DNA from 4 places in the Acidaminobacter sp. QWL-03 genome. Region 1 is predicted to be linked to each of the others. Evidence: riboswitches for the same ligand, from Rfam matches in the RefSeq annotation. Region 1 holds a riboswitch; each other region holds the start of a gene.
What was found. Region 1 has a riboswitch for cyclic di-GMP ahead of flgB (flagellar basal body rod protein FlgB). Riboswitches for the same ligand answer to the same signal wherever they lie in the genome.
Positions count from the first base shown of each region.

Region 2: linked by a shared signal. The riboswitch ahead of AC4PHM_RS12015 (SpaA isopeptide-forming pilin-related protein) and the one ahead of flgB (flagellar basal body rod protein FlgB) in region 1 are both predicted to bind cyclic di-GMP.
Region 3: linked by a shared signal. The riboswitch ahead of AC4PHM_RS12035 (DUF7507 domain-containing protein) and the one ahead of flgB (flagellar basal body rod protein FlgB) in region 1 are both predicted to bind cyclic di-GMP.
Region 4: linked by a shared signal. The riboswitch ahead of AC4PHM_RS05795 (polysaccharide biosynthesis protein) and the one ahead of flgB (flagellar basal body rod protein FlgB) in region 1 are both predicted to bind cyclic di-GMP.

Region 1 covers NZ_CM178752.1:1,662,877-1,666,120, reverse strand. The annotation lists gene fliD (flagellar filament capping protein FliD) at 1-208, shown strand, start outside; gene fliS (flagellar export chaperone FliS) at 221-598, shown strand; gene AC4PHM_RS07660 (hypothetical protein) at 620-1,015, shown strand; cyclic di-GMP riboswitch class I at 1,318-1,412, shown strand; gene flgB (flagellar basal body rod protein FlgB) at 1,563-1,952, shown strand; gene flgC (flagellar basal body rod protein FlgC) at 1,955-2,383, shown strand; gene fliE (flagellar hook-basal body complex protein FliE) at 2,417-2,731, shown strand; gene fliF (flagellar basal-body MS-ring/collar protein FliF) at 2,755-3,244, shown strand, end outside.
Region 2 covers NZ_CM178752.1:2,558,063-2,561,306, forward strand. The annotation lists gene AC4PHM_RS12010 (MSCRAMM family protein) at 1-1,344, shown strand, start outside; cyclic di-GMP riboswitch class I at 1,701-1,782, shown strand; gene AC4PHM_RS12015 (SpaA isopeptide-forming pilin-related protein) at 1,885-3,244, shown strand, end outside.
Region 3 covers NZ_CM178752.1:2,572,540-2,575,783, forward strand. The annotation lists gene AC4PHM_RS12030 (MSCRAMM family protein) at 1-644, shown strand, start outside; cyclic di-GMP riboswitch class I at 1,098-1,180, shown strand; gene AC4PHM_RS12035 (DUF7507 domain-containing protein) at 1,331-3,244, shown strand, end outside.
Region 4 covers NZ_CM178752.1:1,281,302-1,284,545, reverse strand. The annotation lists gene AC4PHM_RS05800 (S-layer homology domain-containing protein) at 1-1,152, shown strand, start outside; cyclic di-GMP riboswitch class I at 1,368-1,452, shown strand; gene AC4PHM_RS05795 (polysaccharide biosynthesis protein) at 1,647-3,244, shown strand, end outside.

The DNA.
Region 1 (3,244 bases):
AAACGGCATGTTCCAGGTCAAGAGCACAAGTCTGGAACGCTCGCTCAAAGACTTAAATCGCAGAATCTCAGAATTTGAAGACAAAATGGCAAAAAGAGAAGCCTACTACGTCAACATGTTTTCCAAACTGGACGTCGCAATGCAAAAATCAGAGACGCAATCGAACTGGCTGGCGGCCCAACTAGGCGGCATGCAGTCAGGTGAATAGGGGATGTTAAACATGAGTGCATACAATACAGCCCTCAGACAGGCTAACCAAGCTTATGGCGGGGCCCAGGTCAGTACGGCGCCGCAAAAAAAACTCATCCTGATGCTCTATGACGGAGTGATTCAAAACTTGAAGGCGGCAGAAGCTGCGCTTGAAGTCAAGAACCTTCAGATCGCCCACCAAAAAATTCTCAAAGGTCAGCTGATTATTGAAGAGCTGATGGTCACCCTGAATTTCGATGAGGGAGGCGACATTGCAAAGGATTTATACAAACTGTATGAGTACTTCCGCTGGTCACTGGTGCAAGCCAATATTAAAAAAGATCCCACGGCCCTCATTGAGATTCGTCAATATTTGGAGGAACTCAGAGGAAGCTGGCAGCAAATTTAGGTGAGGAAGCGGGGCAATGCCATGGAATGTCAAAGATTGCTGAGCTATCTGTCGACGCGTTTAAGTCTGCTGGAAGCCTGGCAAAAACTTTATACGGAGTATGAGCCTGGTGATCCTGAGCTGTCAGACGTGGTCGAAGTCTGCATGGATCAGATCAAAGCGTTGGATCAAAGTGTAAACCCTGAATGGGACAATAAGGGAAAAAATGACATTTTGGACATTTCAGACTTTCAAATTGCCATTCAACAGGTGCTAGAAAAAATATACAAATTGCATCAAAATCACCAGTTAAAACTGAAAAATCATAAGGAAGCGCTGGTCCTAGAAATGAAAGGTGTCAGGAAAGCGAAAGCTTTGTCCAGTCAGATTTTGACTGCCTCTGAGGAACGGATTTCCGGACTGGATACAAAAGCCTAAGAATCCTAAAAATTATAAGTTTCTGTGAATAATTAACAAAGATGAGAAAAGTGTCGAAATATCCGATATTTTTTGAAGTTTGTTATTTTATTGTTACTTTTCATGTGTTAAGATTAATTTGTTATGTTTTTTCTCAAGATTGACAATTAACATAACAGAGTATTGCTTCAAAATTATCGCATCCAGAATCGAATGACTGAATCATTGAATTGGATTTATCAGGAATTACAGCCTCGGCTTGGCCGAACACATCAGCTATGTCACAATTCCAGAGTCTATTCAGCATTCATCTCCGAAAACTTTTCAGAAAAAGGCAAACCAGGCGAAAGCCTGGGACGCAAAAGAACGGGCCTAAGTGGACTATGTAAATCAGTTCATATGGCAGCCGAGTGCCAGTAGGGAAGTTTTTTCTATGCCATAAAAAAGAAAATATTCCCAAATTAGTGAAAATAATGTAATATAATTATGCGGAATTGTAATAAAATGTAATTTTGAACTGGCATACAAAATCCGGAAGTCAAAAAATGAGAGAGGTGGTGCTTGCGCTATGATCCAAAATGATTTAACTTATCAGGCCCTGACGAAAGCCATTGAAGGGTCACAGCGAAGACAGGAAGCCATTGCCTCGAATTTGGCCAATCTCAACACTAAAAATTACAAAGCCAGCCGGGTTTCTTTTGAAGGAGAACTTAAAAAAGCACTTGGGGAAGCTCAGAAAAACAAGAATTTCGAAAATGCCAAAATCAGAATTGGCAACATTGCGCCAAAAGTTGTAAAAGACCAGAGCAGCCGCATGAACAATGACGGAAATAATGTCGATCTGGATCAGGAAATGAGCCTGATGGCCGCGAACCAAATCCTATACCAGACTTTGATTCAGCAGCTGAATCAAAAGTATCAGACAATGAGTTATGTGATTCATGAGGGGAGAAGGTAAGCATGGGGATGTTTAACGCCATGAACATTCATACAAGCGGTTTGACGGCAGAACGCTTCCGCATGGATACCATTTCGACCAACATAGCGAATGCGGAAACCACCCGTACAGAAGAAGGTGGGCCTTACATAAGAAAGATCGCGGTATTTCAGGAACAATTGAAAACTGAAATGAACAGAGCCGGACGTCCGGAGCAGGTCAGTTCAGGCATCAAAGCGGTTGCGGTTGTAGAGTCTGACGAAGAGACGCCGCTGGTTTACAGACCGGAGCATCCTGACGCGGATGAAAATGGCTATGTACGGATGCCAAACGTCAATCTCATGACGGAGATGATCGATATGATGGTCGCCCGCCGGGCTTATGAAGCCAATCTGACGGCGCTGAATACGAGCAAGGCCATATTGGTTAAAACCCTTGAAATAGGACGTTAGTCACTCAAAAAATGCAGCAGAGGAGCAATCTGAATGGCAATTAATCCTGTACTGACTCAAATGATGCCGCTCAATAATCTCGTTTCGCAAAGTTCAGGGATCAATAGTGGGGCAGGCGAAGCCGGTACTGTCAACTTTGGTGACCTGCTTAAAACACAGCTTGAAAAAGTGGAAAACGCTCAGATCAGAGCGGATGGACTGACGCAGCAGCTCGTCAGCGGAGATTCGGTCGAGCTTCATGAAGTTTTAATTGCGACTCAGGAAGCGAAGCTGATGCTGGAAATGACCATGCAAGTGCGCAACAAGGTTGTGGAAGCTTATAAAGAAATGATGACTATGCAGTTATAAAGCTGTTATGAGGAGAAGGATCGATGGCGAAGTTGAGCACGGCCTGGATTAGGATCAGGGAACAATTTAATGCACTGAGTTTAATGTCAAAGAGATTGATGGCGGCAGCCGCGTTCTCTCTGATTTTGTTTTTTGCGCTTTATGTCCTGATCCTGGGCAAAGTCAACTATGTGGTTCTTTTCAGCGGACTTGAACTCAACAGCGCAGCGGCGATTGTCGAAGAAATGGATCGCATGGGCACTGTGAAATATAAACTGGAAGACGGCGGTACGACTATTCTGGTAGATGACAAGGTCGTCAATGACTTGAGAATTAAGCTGGCTATGAATGGGAGTTTGCCGGATACGACCATCGGCTTCGAGCTCTTTGACAATCAGGGCCTTATGGTCACAGACCAGGACCGGAAAATCATGTTTCAGCGGGCAACCCAAGGGGAACTGGAGCGTACCATTAGAGCACTGGAAGAAGTCAAATATGCCAGGGTTCACTTGAATCTGGCTGAGAGTTCCTTGT
Region 2 (3,244 bases), 900 kb from region 1:
GAACCGATCGTTACAGTTGCAATTACGAACACCTTTATTCCTGGCGACCTCGAGATCACTAAACTCTTTGATTATGAAGGCGTAGTGGGATTTGAGGTATCCATGCTGCCAGACTCTATTGACATTCACATCACCGGACCTTCCTATGATCCGAATGGTTTGGATGTCACACTCTATAAAGCTGACGACTACTACGTGAAGCTTGAAAACCTGATCCCTGGCGACTACAGCATTGACGAAATCAACGTTGGGGACGAATGGGAGGCGCCTGACCTTCCAATTAATAAAGAAGTTTTAGCCGATGGTCTCGTCTCCATCAGCTTCACCAACGTCTACGTCCCTGGTGATCTGGAAATCACCAAACTCTTCGATTACGAAGGCGTTGTGGGATTTGAAGAATCCATGCTTCCAGAGACAATTGACATTCACATTGAAGGACCTTCCTATGATCCGGACGGTCTGGATGTGACACTTGAAAAAGCTGATGGCTACTATGTAAAACTTGAAAATCTCCTTCCTGGCACCTATGAAATCACTGAAGTTAACGTTCCATCCGGTTGGATGGCACCAACCCTTCCAATTGAAATCGAAGTGGAAAACGGCGAAGTGGCATCTGTTGAATTCACGAACGTCTTCATGACGGGTTCGCTGACGATCACTAAGAATTTCATCGGCGGCGATGGGACCTTATGGCCTGAAGAAATCGTCGTAGTCGTGACTGGTCCTTCCTATCTGTTAGGGTTTGCAGCTGTAATTGAGATCGATCAAGTAACCGGATCTGGTTCCGTAACTTTGGACGACTTGATCCCTGGTGAATATACCTTCACAGAGCTGGCATTTGTCGGCAGTGAAAACTTCACCTCCAACATCAGTCCGCAATCTGTGATGGTCGTTGCAGGCGCAGTCTCACCTGCCATGGTGACAATCACTAACACTATGGCATACCACGATGAAACCGCTTGGGCACTAGGTAATAACAAAAACTTGGATTCCGTGAAATCCAACAACTGGGGCTGGAATATTGGTCCTATCACCGATGGATATAGCGAAATCCACGACTTAATCGCTGGCGCTGGCGGCAACATTGTAGAAAATGGCACTTTAGTTGGACATGTTGAAATTGTTTACTCCGGCGGTTACGTCACCGTGACCTACCACATGCTGGACGGCTTTGAATTGATGGACACTCATGTTTGGATTGGCACATCCAATCTTCCAAAACTCAAAAACGGCAAGATGACTGACTCCCCTGGCCAATTCCCATATGAGGATGGTGTCAGTATCGCTGCTACAGGTCCAGTCTACGTCGCAGCTCACGCAGTTGTGAGAATGCCAGGGAACTAATGCGGCACAATGTGGAGATCTGAGTAGTATGTAATAAGCTCTAAGGCGCTCCCGGGGTTTCGGGGGCGCCTTTTGTGACTTGAGGAGGCCATCCTAACAAGCTCTGGCACCAGTTTGAAAGTTGTCCGCGTCACCAACTCTGAATCCGTCCGCGTCACCCAACTTACGCCCCTTTTTTGATCATATTGTTAATGAAAATCATTATCGAAAAACGCTTAAACCCCTTCTGCCAGGGTAACTATGCACTATCAAGAAGCAGTTAAAAATTTTTAAACACCCCGCCACACTACATAGTTTTAGATCCACAGCAAATCTCCCTCTGACCCCTGTAACTGCCTGGCCACACAAAACCTCATTACATACAAGGGCAAACCCGCCGAAAGTCGGGGACGCAAAGCCAGGGCCTAAAGTGCGAGCTATGGTCGACCGGCTGCTATGTACAACCGTTTTGTGTTGTCATGGCAGCTTTTTATTTGCCCTTGAGAGCAAGTGACGCATTTGAGGCGATTACGAATACTAAGAAAGCGAGAGGTGAGAACAATGTTAGGAATGAAAAGAAAAGTTAAGCGGCTTCTGAGTTTGAGCATAATGTTGACCATGGTGCTGATGAGCTTTCCGTCACTGGCGGTGACGGCATACGACTTTGAAGGTACTTTTGATATTACGGCAGGTCAGAATATGGTGATCGGTGAAGCCACCGTGATGATCGATGGCGACCAGTTAACCATCGACGTGAACCTGGATGATGGCCAAAAAGCCAGCGAGTTCCATCTGGACATTTTCGATACCCTGCCAGACTCACGTCCAACACCTGGCCAGGCTGAACACAAAGGAAGCTTTAATCCAGCAAAAGAAGATTTTGACATCGGTCCAATAACCCTTGACCTCGATGATCTCAACCCAGGCCAGTGTCAGGATCTCTATCTCATCCTTCACCTGGCTGTCGGCGGAGAAACCGCTTATGCCGGCACGGTTATTGACTCTGAAGAGAGCAGCGGCGCATGGTTCGGCTACATCCACATTCAAATCTGCGAGCCTGACGAACCAGACCCTGAATTCGGCAGCCTGACTATCTTTAAATTTCACGACATGAACGAGAACGGCGAATTTGACGAGGACGACGAGCATGCCCTCTCCGGCATCGAGTTCGAAATCTATAACGAAGACGACGAGGCACTCGAAGACTCCCCATTCACTACGGATGACGACGGCCTGATCGAGCTCACCAACCTCCCGGTTGGCGAGTACACCATTAAAGAACTGTCCGACTACCAAATCACAGGACAAGTCTTTACCGATGGTCTCCTCTCCATCTCCATCAACAAAGACCAAACCACCCGAGTCGAAATTGGCAACATTATCCCGGATGACACCTTCGACGTTAGAATCGTTAAATTCGAAGACCTCAACCGAGACGGCAAAATGAACGGCAACGACGATTTCCTCGAAGACATTCACTTCATGCTCTTCGAAGATCCTGAAGACGAAAACCCTCTCCAGCACGGTTACACGGATGAGGACGGCGAACTTCTCTTCAGCGGTCTCGAAGCTGGCACCTACTATTTAAAAGAGCACAGCAGCGCGAAAATCACGACACCAGGCTTCGACGATGACGGTTTCATGATGATCGAGGTCGGCGGCGAAGATTTTGAAAATCCGCTTGAAATTGGAATTGGGAACTACTTTAGTGAAGAGGAAGAAGAGTTTGGCGCTATCACCATCTGGAAATTTGTCGATGTAGACAAAGACGGCATTTGGGATAACGGTGAACCTGCCCTTGAAGATATTGAATTCAAACTTTTCATGGAACATGACATGCCATCCACCAGTGAATCAGCCATTTCTCTGATGGAAGTCGCAAGCGGCGAAACAGATGAAGACGGCAAACTGGTCTTCAACA
Region 3 (3,244 bases), 910 kb from region 1:
CACTTAGCGAAAGTAATCCGAAAACGACAATCGAGGTCACCGTCACCAACAAGCGTGATCCAGATCCAGACCCACCAGGTGACCCAGATCCACCGTCAAACCCACAGGATAAAAAAGGTGAAATCCGCGTCCACAAGTTCCTGGATACCAATCAGAACAACCTCCAGGACCCTTCCGAGTTCGATATGCAAAACATCACCTTCGAACTCTACGCCGCGGACAAGACCACCCTGCTGCACACCAAGAAGTCCAGCGCCGCGGGCGACCTCACCTTCGCCAACCTGAGGTATGGCACCTACTATCTGCGGGAAGTCAGCGATTACACCATCACTTCCCCATCCTTTTCCGCCGATGGTTTCTCCCCGCCAATCTCCATCAACTCCACTCAGGCCTTGACCTTCAACGTGGGCAACTACAGGGACACTACGACGGAAGACGTTCCGCCGGAGCCTAATCCACCACTGGGTCCGCCTGATGAACCACCTGATACGGAAATCGTTGAGGAAGATCCGCCGCCATTAGGCGCTCCCCCTTGGGAGCCGCCAAATGAACTCCCACCAACCGGTGAAGCACAGATTGGCATGCTCAATCTCCTCGGCACCCTGCTCCTCCTCGCAGGAGCATTCCTGAAATACCAGTATTGAAAAGAAAACCCCAAAACCGGATCGTCCTTGGATGGTCCGGTTTTTGTCTGCCCATTAATCCACCTCTCCAACCTGATTTACCCCCCCTCCTTTCACCCCCTCCCCGCCGATGGTCCTGTAACATCCTCCCAAAATAGTTTCAAAAAGATTTCAAAATATTCTGAACGACCCCAAAATTTTCATTCACAAGGACGAAAGTAGTAAATACCATAGTTTTTCAACTTCATAAGCGTCACAGCACTTTGTTATCAACACAAATTTAAATTTATTATTTTTTATATTTGATGCATGAGATTTTGAGAAAAGGGTATTTAATCAGTGGAACCATTGGAAATGCTTATGTTGGTTAACATAATATAATATCAAACCTTAAATGGCTGAACTAATAAGAAAAATAAGGAGGGGGTTGCACAATAATTTCTGCTGAAAACACAGAATTCATTACTCCGAACCGCATACCAAGGGCAAACCCGTCGAAAGACGGGGACGCAAAGCCAGGAGTCTAAGGGATAGACTACGATCGTCCGGCTGCTATGCACAACGAACCTGTTGCTGTCATGGCAGTCTTTTTGTTTACAGAAATTCAAGAAGACTGACCATTCCACTTCGACCCAATCGGAAATATAGAGAGGAACCATCCAGAGAGAGATTTAAGGCATTTCAAATTATTTAGAGAGGTGAGAGAAATGAGTAAAAAAAGTAGATTTTTGTCAATACTTCTAATTTTACTACTAACTTTACCAACCTTTACAGCGTATCCTTCAACCTGGGCTCTATCTAATTATGATTTAACAACAGATAGACCGATACTTAAACCAGAAACCATTAATAATGCAATATGGGAAATGTTTCAATCAAACGCTGCAGCAGGTAGTGGCACATTTTCTTCATTTTTGCGTACTAATTCAAATAAGAGTATTGAAAAGGGTTATAATAGCGACTTAAGAAAGGTTCAATTTGATGAAGATAACTCTCCACAGTTCAATAGATCTTTTTTGCTCAGTAATGTGCCACTAATTGTATATGAAGAGAAGTTATATAGAGAGTTTCAATTAGATCTTAACGAACCGGGGAGTGGTCCAGAATGGTATATCAGCCTTGATAAGTTTCAAGTTTGGTTGACTGATGTACCAAATATCACGAATTATGACGATGAAGAATATACTTTTACCACAGACGCCAGTATTGTTTATGATCTAGGCGATAACTCAATAAAAATGGACTATAGAGCAAATACAGGTAGTGGTAAAAGAGACTATAGAGTCTTAATACCAGAAACATTGTTTGAAAACAAAGATGGTAAATATGTTGTGCTATTTACAGAGTTTGGAAGACAATTTGCAAACGACTCTGGTTTTGAAGAATGGGGTGTTAGAGTCTTTGAACCGACTCCTGCAATTGATATTGAGAAATTCACTAACGGAGAAGATGCAGACACTACTACTGGACCTATGATACCAGTTGGAGATGTGGTTACATGGACCTACGAAGTGACAAATATAGGTAATGTAACTATTGAAAACATTAAGGTTACTGATGATCAAGGAGTTGAAGTAACTCTTCCAAAAACCTCACTCACACCAGGCGAATCTATGATTGGTATTGCAACAGGTATAGCTACTGCAGGTCAATATGTGAATATCGGTAAGGTAACTGGCGATCCGACTACAGGCAAACAAGTTACCGACTCCGATCCAAGTCACTATTTCGGCATCTACCTTCCTCAAATAGAAATCACTAAAACAGCTTCCCCAACTTCAGTCCCAGAGACTGGAGCTTATGTTGATTTCACATTCCAAGTCACCAACACAGGCGAAAACAAAGTAAAAATCACTACTGTTGTTGATGATAAACTGGGCACAATATATGAATGGGCAACAGGCGCCGATGAAATTTGGCTCGAAAAAGGTGAGTCCCACACATTTATGCTTAATGATCAGCTCATTTCAGGCAACTTCGGCAATGATCACATTAACGTAGTAACCGCTACTGCATACGATGAATATCGCAACTTTGATATTGCGATAGATCAAGAATCTGTTACTTTTGAAGATGTTCTGCCTGACATTTCATTAGAAAAAACTGCTAGCCGTACTAGCGTTCTCGAATCCGGTGAGTATGTTGACTTTACTTTCACAGTGACAAATAATGGAGACGAATCGGTTAAAATCACCTCTGTTAACGATGATAAATTAGGTACAATTTATAGCTGGTCAACAGGTGATGAAGAAATTTGGCTGACGGAAGGTCAATCACACACATTTACTGCAAATAACAAATTAATATTAGGCAGTGCTGGTGCAGATCATATCAACACCGCTACAGCTATTGCCTATGATGATGATGGCAACTATGATACTGCATCTGACACAGCAACAATTCAAATCACGAACACTCCGCCTACCACAGGAGAAATCAAAATAACAAAAAATATCACAGCTATTGAAAATGCTGATCTTTCTAACCTCACTTTTTTGTTCAAGATTAAATTAACCGGCATCTCTGAAGGTGCATCTTATCCAAATGGTCTAACAAAAGATTTTACTGCAGATGATCAAGAGTTAACATGGGATAATCTGCTCCCAGGAAAATATGTGATA
Region 4 (3,244 bases), 380 kb from region 1:
TTTGAAATCCTCATTCAGAACAGCTTTGAGGGCCTTGAAGCCTTTGAAATTCCAAGCGGAATCAGTGAAAGCTCCGAAGTCACAGCAACACTCAATGTCACAAGAATGGAAGGCGCCTTCTACCTTCATCATCTGATGAAAGCTGAAAGAATCCTGGAGCAGCAGCTTTATACGGATCAGCCGGATATTCCACAGTGGGCTCTGGAGTCTGTCCTGGGGATGACTCAAAAGGGGATCTTTAAAGGCTTCCCGGATGGATCCTTCAAAAGCCGTCAGTGGCTCACCCATGCTGAGGCCATTTGTCTGGTGGCAAAGTCTCAGCTGCAGTGGATGAGAGAAGGATTGACGGCCATAGTGCCAAAACCGGTTCCGCTGGGTGAGCCGGTGGTTACAGAGCCGGTAGTCGAGACGCCAATAGCCGATGGGACGGAGCCTGATCCCACACCAAATCCTGAGCCAACACCGGCACCGGAACCACAGCCTGAACCACAACCTCAACCTCAGCCGGTGCCAGATCCAACCCCTGAACCCGAACCTCCCGTCACTACAGAGCCTCCGGTTGTCTCTGAGCCTCCGGCGGATACAGAACCAGCCGAAACGCCAGAAGAGCCTGCAGAACCTGTTGAGCCAGTGATTGAAGCGCCTCAGCCGGATCCGGTCCTACAACCGGAAGACCCGCAGCCAACGGATCCTCAGCCCGAAAATCCACAACCCTTAGATCCGCAGCCTGAAGAGCCGCAAACCGAAGACCCTCAGTCTGAGGTACCGGAAGTAAAACCAACTCACACCGCAGAAATCCTTATGCTCCTGCCGGAGGGCAAAACGCACTATGCTTACGTTCCCATTGAGCTTTATCTGATAGATCCGGATCTCAACACAGATCCAAACGTCGTTGAGACGGCTGAAGTGCTGATGTTCTCCTACGATTACTTCGAAAGTGTCATTACCATGACAGAAATCAGTGCGGACAGCGATCATTTCTTGGCTTGGATTACACCGGTCTTTGAACCGGGGGAGGATCCATTTGAGTTCAGGGTATGTGAGTTCTATACCATTGGAGCTTACATAGATTACTATGATCCGGTGAATGCTGAAGGCGTAACGCATTATTTGAGGTCCATGTCCTTTGATGTGCAGCCGTTTGTGTATTAAATAAAGAAGGCGCCAGTCAGACAGTCGGATACGGCTTCTGCTGGCGCATTATTATTCATAAAAATACGGAGAAAAGGATAACATAATACGTTTTCCTAACATTTCACCATATTTTCTCAACATTTTTATAGGTTCGACATTATTCGACCTACAAATTTTCTGAAGATATGCTATAGTTGTTAATGGCGATATAAACTTGTAATTATATAGGTTACTAACACATTTGGTAAACCGTGGGAAACCATGGGACACAAAGCTAGAGGGGCTTCCTCCAATCGGAAAAGTCAGCCAGTTGCAACATATTAACGGCAGCTATGGACTGTCGTTTTTTTGTGCAAATTATCATTTATGTATTTATATTGAAAATATGTTAATTCGACATTAAAACCTAACATTCGACAATTGTAATCGTGTATAATAAATGACGGCGTATGGTTGTATCTAATGATGCCATAAATCGTTATTTCTACATAATAAAACCAGGGGGATCGACTATGAAATCGACGCGAAAATTCTCAATTGTTTTACTGGATATAGCATTCCTCTTTGCGTCCATTGTCATTGCCATCATTCTGAAAGCGAATTTTGAGCGGTTATTTTTTCTTCTTGAGAATGGGTTGACCTTTATCATCCTTATGCTCGGATTAAAACTATTGATGATGAAGCTTCTTATGCTTTATGACAGCCTCTGGGAGCATGCCAGTGTGGATGGACTCATTAGAATTGCCTCTTTTGGCATTTTGAGTCATTTGATGGTGGCGTTCATGGATGTTTACCTGGAAGGCGCGTTCAGCTATAAAAGTCTCCTACTGATCTCCTTTTTTGATGTTGTTCTGATTGGTGGATTCCGTTTGAGCTACAGAGTTATAAGAAGACTGAAGAATCGTGCCTATACTATTGGCCAAAGCTATAAAAACATCCTGATCATAGGGGCGGGGCGCACCGGAGGGATGATGGCGAGACACCTGCTGTCAGAACCGCAGCGGTTTGGTTACCCTAAAGCTTTTATAGATGACGATCCACGAAAAGAAGGCACTTTGGTCAACGACATAAAAGTCATGGGCAACCGGTATGACATTTTAAGTGTGACGAAACGTCAAAGGATTGACGAAATTATTCTGGCTATCCCTACAGTTCCAATGCAGGATCGAAAAGAGATTTTGGAGGAGTGCAAGAGAACCGGAGCAAAAGTCAAAACTGTGCCGTCACTGGAAGAAATGATGATTGATAACGTCGACATTAAAAGAATCCGAGATGTGGAAATTGAAGACCTGCTGGGAAGAGATGAGATTACCCTCAATATGGATGGGATCAAGGACTATTTGGAAGGGAAAACCGTTCTTGTCACAGGTGGGGGAGGATCTATAGGATCCGAACTTTGCCGGCAGATAGTGAGGTTTGCACCCAAGAAGCTGATCATCCTGGATATTAATGAAAATTCCGTGTATGACCTGACTAACGAACTGAGGTCAAGAGGACTGGGCGGCATTGAACTGGACATGGTAATCACCTCTGTAAGAGATCGCAAAGAACTTTTCAGAGTATTTAATGACTTAAGACCACAAGTCGTCTTTCATGCGGCTGCCCATAAGCACGTACCTTTAATGGAGAGAAGTCCCCGTGAAGCTATAAAAAACAACGTCTTTGGAACGCTGAAACTCGTTGATGCCTCAATAAATTATGGGACTGAACGATTTGTTTTGATCTCGACGGACAAGGCAGTGAATCCAACCAGTGTAATGGGCGTCAGTAAGCGGATTGCAGAGATGATCGTCCAATCCGTGGAATCTCATAAAACTGTCTTTACCGCAGTGCGCTTTGGCAACGTTCTGGGCTCCAACGGCAGCGTCATCCCGCTCTTCAAGAAACAAATTCAAGAAGGTGGACCGGTGACGGTGACCCACAAGGACATGGTTCGCTACTTCATGACCATTCCTGAAGCCTCGAGACTAGTGCTTCAGGCTGGCGGCCTTGCCAAGGGCGGAGATGTGTTTGTTTTGGATATGGGAGAGCCGGTGAGAATTCTTAACTTGGCGGAAGACTTGATCAGGTTGTCGGGTCTGGAGCCTTACAAGGATATTGAGATCAAGTT